Regions from separate parts of the Pseudomonas sp. S1(2024) genome, predicted to be linked through region 2. Evidence: predicted binding sites of a transcription regulator. Region 2 holds the regulator's gene; the other holds the start of a gene.
What was found. Region 2 encodes FliA, which starts transcription of late flagellar genes. Its sites were predicted from a motif close to CTAAAGTTTNNNNNNNNNNNGCCGNTAA; they were not measured.
Positions count from the first base shown of each region.

Region 1: the regulator FliA is predicted to act here: its motif matches at 1,516-1,543, upstream of ACLCGK_RS27380 (methyl-accepting chemotaxis protein).

Region 1 is NZ_JBKGFP010000100.1:1,513-5,721, forward strand. Features, by position in the region: gene ACLCGK_RS27380 (methyl-accepting chemotaxis protein) at 1-1,437, opposite strand, end outside; gene ACLCGK_RS27385 (LysR family transcriptional regulator) at 1,577-2,470, opposite strand; gene speB (agmatinase) at 2,696-3,646, shown strand; gene ACLCGK_RS27395 (sodium:solute symporter) at 3,913-4,209, shown strand, end outside.
Region 2 is NZ_JBKGFP010000072.1:41,738-45,946, forward strand. Features, by position in the region: gene flhF (flagellar biosynthesis protein FlhF) at 1-1,146, shown strand, start outside; gene fleN (flagellar synthesis regulator FleN) at 1,240-2,073, shown strand; gene fliA (RNA polymerase sigma factor FliA) at 2,070-2,810, shown strand; gene ACLCGK_RS20270 (chemotaxis response regulator CheY) at 2,914-3,288, shown strand; gene ACLCGK_RS20275 (protein phosphatase CheZ) at 3,309-4,097, shown strand; gene ACLCGK_RS20280 (chemotaxis protein CheA) at 4,110-4,209, shown strand, end outside.

The DNA.
Region 1 (4,209 bases), on a different contig from region 2:
CTGATTGATGTCCTCGGCCACATGGCTCTGCTGCTCCGACGCCGTCGCCATCTGCTGGCTCATGCCAGTGATACGGCTGACCGCCTGGGCAATCCCGCTCAACGCTGCCTGCACCGCCTCGACGCTGTGCACGCTGTCCCGCGAGATCTGCTCGCCGCGGCTGGCGGTGCTGACCGCGCGCTCTGCCCCGGCGCGCAACGAGGCGATGATCTGGTGGATCTCCTCGGTCGAGGCACGGGTGCGCTGGGCCAGCGAACGCACCTCGTCGGCCACCACGGCAAACCCGCGCCCCTGTTCGCCGGCACGCGCCGCCTCGATGGCTGCGTTGAGCGCCAGCAGGTTGGTCTGCTCGGCGATCGAGGTAATCACATCGACCACGCTGCCGATCGACTGGGTCTGCTCGGCCAGGGCATTGACCGCCTGGCCGATGTCGTTGACCGCATTGCTCATGCTGCCCATGGCTTGCAGGCTCTGCATGGCCAGCTCGCTGCCCTGTTGCGCCAGCTGGTCAGCATCGCCCGCTGCGTGCGCCGTGCTCTGCACGTTGTGGGTAACCTGCTGGATGGTCGCCGCCATCTGCGCGATGGCGGCGGCGGACTGGTCGGTCTCGTTGCGCTGGCGGTCGAGCATTTGTGCCTGGGCATCGGACAGGTCGGACGACTGCGCGGCCCGCGATTTCACTCCGACCCCGGCATCCACCAGGCGGGTCAAGGCCGTTTGCAGGCGTGCTTCTTCACTGATGATGGCAAGATCCAGCTGGCCTTGCAGGCCTGGGTTATCACTGTAGGTCAGTGCCACCAGCGGGCTGGTGAAGGCCTTGGGATGCTCGGCCAGCGTGCGGCGGACCGCCTGGTTCTGCCGGTGCTCGACCAGATACCAGGCCAGCAGCAGGCTGGCCATCAGCACCCCGAGCGCCGCGTAGGGCGGTAGCCACAGGTAGCCCGCCGCCGACAGCAGTCCCGCACCTATCAATGGCCAACCGTGGCCCAGGCCATGCAGCAGGCGGGCCGCCCACGGCACCGGTGTGCGGCCGGCCCGCAGACGCGCATACAACGCCTCGGCGCGACGGATCTGCTCGCGAGTGGGCACCGAGCGCACCGACTCGTAGCCACTGATGCGGCCCTGCTCGTAGATGGCCGTGACGTAGGCGCTGACCCAGTAGTAATCACCGTTCTTCGCCCGGTTCTTGACGACCCCCATCCACGGTTTGCCTTGCTTGATGGTTTCCCACATGTGGCCGAACACTGCCGGCGGCATGTCCGGGTGGCGCACCAGGTTGTGGGGTTGGCCGACCAGCTCGTCGTAGGTGAACCCGCTGATCGCCACGAAAGCGTCGTTGCAGTAGGTGATGCGGCTGTTGAGGTCAGTGGTGGAAATCAGGCGTTGATCGTTGGGAAAGGTTCTTTCGTGCTCAGTGACGGGCAAATTCATGCGCATCTTGGGCAATCCTTGCAGGATGAAAGGGAGGTAGACAGCAGCACACGCAAATTTGATATATAGCAGGACGCCATTATGTTGTCGGTCAGCGGCACCAACAATTTAACGGGTGCCGACGAAATACAGCATATGCCGGGCTTCAGCCCACGTTGAGCTGGCTTTTGAGGAGGTCGCGGAAGGTCTGGATCAATGGCTCACGGCTGCGCCCGCGGCGAATGATCAGCGAGAACGGTGCCTGGTAGCCGAAGGTCGACGGCGACAGCACGCGCAAGTCGCCCTTGTCGACCCAGGCCTGGGCATAGTGCTCGGGCAGGTAGCCGATGTAGGCCCCGGACAGGATCAGGATCAACTGCGCCTCCATGCTCTCCACCGTCGCCGCGCTGTGCTTGAAGCCATGCCGGGCCAGTTCGGCCTGGCTCCAGTAGCCACGCCCGACCATGCGCTGCTGGGTCACCACCTGCTCGGGGATGCGCCGTTCGGCATACAACGGGTGGCGGCTGCTGCAGTACAGCCAGTGCTGCTCACGGTACAGCGGCTGGTAGAGCAGCCCGCTCATGCGCGAGGAGAACGCCCCGATCGCCAGGTCCAGACGGTTGTCCTGCACGCCCAGTTGCAGCTCGTAAGGGCTGGATACCGACAAGTGCAGGTGCACCGCCGGGTGTTCCTGGCTGTAGGCGCCAATGGCTTCGGCCAGCGGCAAGGCCCTGTCACCGACCGTGGAATCGATCACCCCCAGGTTGAGGGTGCCACGCAACTCGCCCTTGAGGGCGGCGGCGTACTGTTCGAAGCCGTCCAGCTCGGCCAGCAGGCGCAGGGTTTCCTGGTGGAACAGCTCGCCCTTGCTGGTCAGGCTGAAGCCGCCACGGCCACGGTGGCACAGCACGATCCCCAGGGCACCTTCCAGCTGGCTCATGTAGGTGCTGATGGCCGAGGTCGACAGGTTCAGCTCACGCTGGGCATTGGCAAAGCCCTGGTGGCGCACCACGCTGACGAAGATGCGCAGCAGTTTCAGGTCGGGCAAGGTCGAGGCCATGGTGCAACGGTTCCGCAGGGGGTATTAGCGCGCAGTCTAACCGCTCTGCCGCCTTTAGTTCAGAAATTCCTGAACTAAGTATTTGCCGGTAGCGATTTTTCCCCGGCACTACCTTCAGCAGACTTGGCCGAAATGTCCCTGCCCGCCGGCAAGACCACACCTGGAAGGCGCGCGGCGGCACAGGTTCGAACAAACAGAACAATCGACCGACTGATGAGGCCCACCGTGGACAAGATCCTCCACCAACCACTGGGCGGCAACGAAATGCCGCGTTTCGGCGGCATCGCCACCATGCTCCGTCTCCCCCACCTGCAAAGTGCCCAAGGCCTGGACGCCGCCTTCATCGGCGTGCCACTGGACATCGGTACTTCGCTGCGCTCCGGCACCCGTTTCGGCCCGCGTCAGATCCGCGCCGAATCGGTGATGATCCGCCCGTACAACATGGCCACGGGAGCTGCACCGTTCGACTCGCTGTCGGTGGCCGACATCGGTGACGTGGCGATCAACACCTTCAACCTGCTGGACGCCGTGCGCATCATCGAAGAAGCGTATGACGAGATCCTCGAGCACAACATCATCCCGCTGACCCTGGGTGGCGACCACACCATCACCCTGCCGATCCTGCGCGCGCTGCACAAGAAGCACGGCAAGATCGGCCTGGTGCACATCGATGCCCACGCCGACGTCAACGACCACATGTTCGGCGAGAAGATCGCCCATGGCACCACCTTCCGCCGTGCCGTGGAAGAAGGCCTGCTCGATTGCGAGCGCGTGGTGCAGATCGGCCTGCGCGCCCAGGGCTACACCGCCGATGACTTCAACTGGAGCCGCCGCCAGGGCTTCCGTGTGGTCCAGGCCGAAGAGTGCTGGCACAAGTCGCTGGAACCGCTGATGGCCGAAGTGCGCGAAAAGGTCGGCGGTGGCCCGGTGTACCTGTCGTTCGACATCGATGGCATCGACCCGGCCTGGGCTCCCGGTACCGGCACCCCGGAAATCGGCGGCTTGACCACCATCCAGGCGATGGAGATCATTCGCGGCTGCCACGGCCTGGACCTGATCGGCTGTGACCTCGTCGAAGTCTCCCCGCCTTACGACACCACCGGCAACACCTCGCTGCTCGGTGCCAACCTGCTGTTCGAGATGCTCTGCGTGCTTCCAGGCGTAGTGCGCCGCTAAACGAGAGCAACACCGTTCCCTGTGGGAGCGGGCAAGCCCGCGAAGGGGCCAGCACTGACAACCCCTGTGCATGGCAAGGGCTGTGCCCTTGTTCGCGGGCACGCCCGCTCCCACAGGGGACTAGTGCAAGCCTCTAGAAAGTACCCCGGCAGGAGCCATATGGGAGGGCCATTGAGGCCCGCCAACAACACGACAAGACCGCCGGGCGCCGTGAACCCGCCCGCGTGGTCGATCTCGCCATAATAAAGATAATCGGGAGACCCCCAATGGCCTTGGACATCATTGTTGTAATGATCTATACCGCCGGCATGCTCGGGCTTGGCTGGTACGGCATGCGGCGCGCGAAAACCCATGAGGACTACCTGGTGGCCGGGCGCAACCTCGGCCCGGTCCTGTACATGGGCACCATGGCCACCACCGTACTCGGTGGCGCTTCCACCGTCGGCACCGTACGCCTGGGCTACGTCCACGGCATCTCCGGCTTCTGGCTGTGCGCAGCCCTGGGCCTGGGCATCATCGCCCTCAACCTGTTGCTGGCCAAACCCTTGCTGCGTCTGCGCATC
Region 2 (4,209 bases):
CCCAACGCCGAACTGGAAGAAGAGCTGCGCAAGACCCATACGCGCATCGCCACTGCCCAGGCCGAACTGGATCATCGTCATGACAGCAGCGACAACAACCGCCAATTGTTCGCCGGGCAGTCGCTGACCGCCGCCGAGCCGTTGATCGAACCGCACATCGATGCGCCCGAGGCCGCTGCGCCAGCCCCTGCGTCGGCGCCGGTCGATCCGCGCCTGTTCGATGCCATGCGCTCCGAGCTTTCGGGCCTGCGCGAGCTGCTGGAAGTGCAGCTCGGCTCGCTGGCCTGGAACCAGCTGCAAGGCAGCAAGCCGCAGCAGGCCACCGTCTGGCGCCGGCTGCAGCGCATCGGTCTGTCCGGGCCGATCGCCCGTGAGCTGCTGGACCTGACCGCCGAGATCGACGAGCCACGCCAGGCCTGGCGCATGTTGCTGGCGCATCTGGCGCGGATGATCGAAATCCCCGAGGTCGAGCCGATCGAAGAGGGTGGGGTGATCGCCATGGTCGGCCCGGCCGGCATGGGCAAGACCACCACCCTGGCCAAGCTGGCCGCCCGCTACGTGCTCAAGTACGGCGCGCAGAACCTGGCGCTGGTGAGCATGGACAGCTTCCGCATCGGCGCCCAGGAGCAGCTCAAGACCCTGGGCCGCATCCTTAACGTGCCTGTGACCTACGTCGACCCGGGCCAGTCGCTGGCCGCGGCGCTGGAGCCGCTGCTGCGCAAGCGCGTGGTGCTGATCGATACCGCTGGCCTGCAGGCCAGTGACCCGGCCCTGCGCATGCAACTTGAAACCCTGGCCGGGCGTGGCATTGCTGCGAAGAACTACCTGGTGCTGGCCACCACCAGCCAGAAGCAGGTGCTGACTGCTGCCTACCACAGCTACAAGCGCTGCGGCCTGGCTGGTTGCATCCTGACCAAACTCGATGAAACGGCGAGCCTTGGCGATGTGCTGAGCCTTGCCATCAGTCATGAACTGCCAGTGGCCTACCTGACCGATGGGCCGCGCATTCCTGACGACCTGCACCTGCCTCGGGGGCACCAGTTGGTCACCCGCGCGGTCAATGTGCAGCAGCAGGACGAGCCCAGCGAAGAGGCCATGGCCGACATGTTCGCTGATCTCTATCACAACCCACGGCGAGCGGGTTGATGATGAAGTGTGTGCAAGGTAGCTATGCCAAAGGGTACGCAGAATTGCCCTACGTGTGGCCTGAGTCCCAGCGAGACAAGGTAAAGAACAGACATGGGTAGCATGCATCCCGTACAGGTGATCGCCGTGACCGGTGGCAAAGGTGGCGTCGGCAAGACTAACGTTTCAGTGAACCTGTCCCTGGCGCTGGCCGAGCTTGGCCGCAGGGTCATGCTGCTCGACGCCGACCTGGGCCTGGCCAATGTCGACGTGCTGCTGGGCCTTACCCCCAAGCGGACCCTGGCCGATGTCATCGAAGGGCGCTGCGAATTGCGCGACGTGATGTTGCAGGGCCCCGGTGGTGTGCGCATCGTACCGGCTGCCTCGGGCACGCAGAGCATGGTGCACCTGGCCCCGGCCCAGCATGCCGGGCTGATCCAGGCGTTCAGCGAAATTGGCGACAACCTCGACGTGCTGGTGATCGACACCGCGGCGGGTATCGGTGATTCGGTGGTCAGCTTCGTCCGCGCGGCACAGGAGGTGCTGCTGGTGGTATGCGACGAACCCACCTCGATCACCGACGCCTACGCCCTGATCAAGCTGCTCAACCGCGACTACGGCATGAACCGTTTCCGCGTGCTGGCCAACATGGCGCAGAGCCCGCAGGAAGGCCGTAACCTGTTCGCCAAGCTGACCAAGGTCACCGACCGTTTCCTCGACGTTGCCCTGCAGTATGTGGGCGCTGTGCCGTATGACGAGTGCGTGCGCAAGGCGGTGCAGAAGCAGCGTGCCGTGTACGAAGCTTTCCCACGGTCCAAGTGCGCGCTGGCCTTCAAGGCGATAGCCCAGAAGGTCGACAGCTGGCCGCTGCCGGCCAACCCGCGTGGCCATCTGGAGTTCTTTGTCGAGCGTCTGGTGCAACCCACCAGCGCGGGTCCAGTGCTATGAACGCCAGCGGTTTCAAGATGTACAGCCGAGCGTCGAAAGACGCCCAGTACGAGCTGATCGAACGCTACGCCCCGCTGGTCAAGCGCATTGCCTACCACCTGCTGGCGCGGTTGCCGGCCAACGTGCAGGTCGAGGACCTGATCCAGGCCGGCATGATCGGCCTGCTGGAAGTAGCCAACAAATACGACGCCAGCAAGGGCGCCAGCTTTGAAACCTACGCCGGCATCCGCATTCGCGGGGCCATGCTCGATGAAGTGCGCAAGGGCGACTGGGCACCGCGTTCGGTGCACCGCAACACCCGCATGGTCAGCGACGCGATGCGTGCGGTTGAAGCCAGAACCGGGCGTGACGCTAAAGATCATGAAGTTGCTGCCGAACTCCAATTGAGTCTCGATGATTACTACGGGATCTTGAACGATACCTTGGGCAGCCGCCTGTTCAGCTTCGACGACCTGTTGCAGGACGGCGAGCACGAAGGGCTGCATGAGGATGGCGCCAGTGGCCAGGTAGAACCTGCGCGTGGCCTGGAGGACGAGCGCTTCCAGGTCGCCCTGACCGAGGCCATCGCCAACCTGCCGGAGCGTGAGCGCCTGGTGCTGGCGCTGTACTACGACGAAGAGCTGAACCTCAAGGAAATCGGTGAGGTGCTGGGGGTCAGCGAGTCGCGGGTCAGCCAGTTGCACAGCCAGTGTGCCGCGCGCCTGCGCAGCCGCCTGGGGGAATGGCGGGCGCGTTGAGCCCGCTGTCGTTGCAGTCGTTTTCTACGTTGTACCGAATTGTGAATGCGCGCTCGGGGCCGAGCGCGTTTGAGACTGCTTGGAGGTCTACTTGAACAAAGACATGAAAATCCTCATCGTTGACGACTTTTCGACGATGCGGCGGATCATCAAGAACCTGTTGCGTGACCTGGGCTTCACCAACACCGAAGAAGCCGATGACGGCACCACGGCGCTGCCGATGCTGGAGAACGGCCACTACGACTTCCTGGTGACCGACTGGAACATGCCTGGCATGTCCGGCATCGACCTGCTGCGTAAAGTGCGTGCCAGCGACAAGCTGAAGAGCATGCCGGTACTGATGGTGACCGCCGAAGCCAAGCGCGACCAGATCATCGAAGCGGCCCAGGCCGGCGTCAATGGTTACGTGGTCAAGCCGTTCACCGCCCAGGTGCTCAAAGAAAAGATCGAGAAGATCTTCGAACGCGTCAACGGCTGAGTCACGTCAGGGGGCGCGCCATGGATTCATCACAAACGTCTTTGGGCGAGTTCGAATCGACCCTGAAGAAGCATGCCCAGGAGCTGGTCGAAAGCCTGGAGCGGGGCCGTTTCGGCGAGGCGGTGCAGCTGATTCATGAGCTGAACCAGACCCGCGACCGCGGCCTGTACCAGGAAGTCGGCAAGCTGACCCGCGAGCTGCACAGTGCCATCGTCAGTTTCCAGATCGACCCGACCATGCCGCAGGCCGAGGAGGTGTCGCAGATTACCGACGCCACCGAGCGCCTGTCTTACGTGGTCAGGCTTACCGAGGGCGCGGCCAACCGCACCATGGACCTGGTCGAGGAAAGCACCCCGGTGCTCAACGATTTGGCCAGCGAGGCACAGGCACTGAGCGCCGACTGGCAGCGTTTCATGCGCCGTGAAGTGGCTGCGCCGGAGTTCCGTGACCTGGTCAAACGCATCGACAGTTTCCTGACGCACAGCGCCGAGGGCAACCGCAAGGTCGCCGGGCACCTCAACGACATTCTGCTGGCCCAGGACTATCAGGACCTGACCGGCCAGGTGATCAAGCGCGTCACCACCCTGGTCACCGAGGTGGAAAGCAACCTGCTCAAACTGGTGCTGATGGCCAGCCAGGTCGACCGCTTCGCGGGCATCCAGCATGACCACGATCAGCTGCGCGCAGAAAAAGATCGAGAAAAACATCCGACTCGGGGTGAAGGTCCGCAGATTCATGCCGATAAGCGTGAAGACGTCGTGTCCGGTCAGGACGATGTCGATGATCTGCTGTCCAGCCTGGGTTTTTAAGGAGCACGTTTGATGAGCTTCGGCGCCGATGAAGAAATCCTCCAGGATTTCCTGGTAGAAGCCGGCGAAATTCTTGAGCAACTGTCCGAGCAACTGGTCGAGCTGGAAAGCC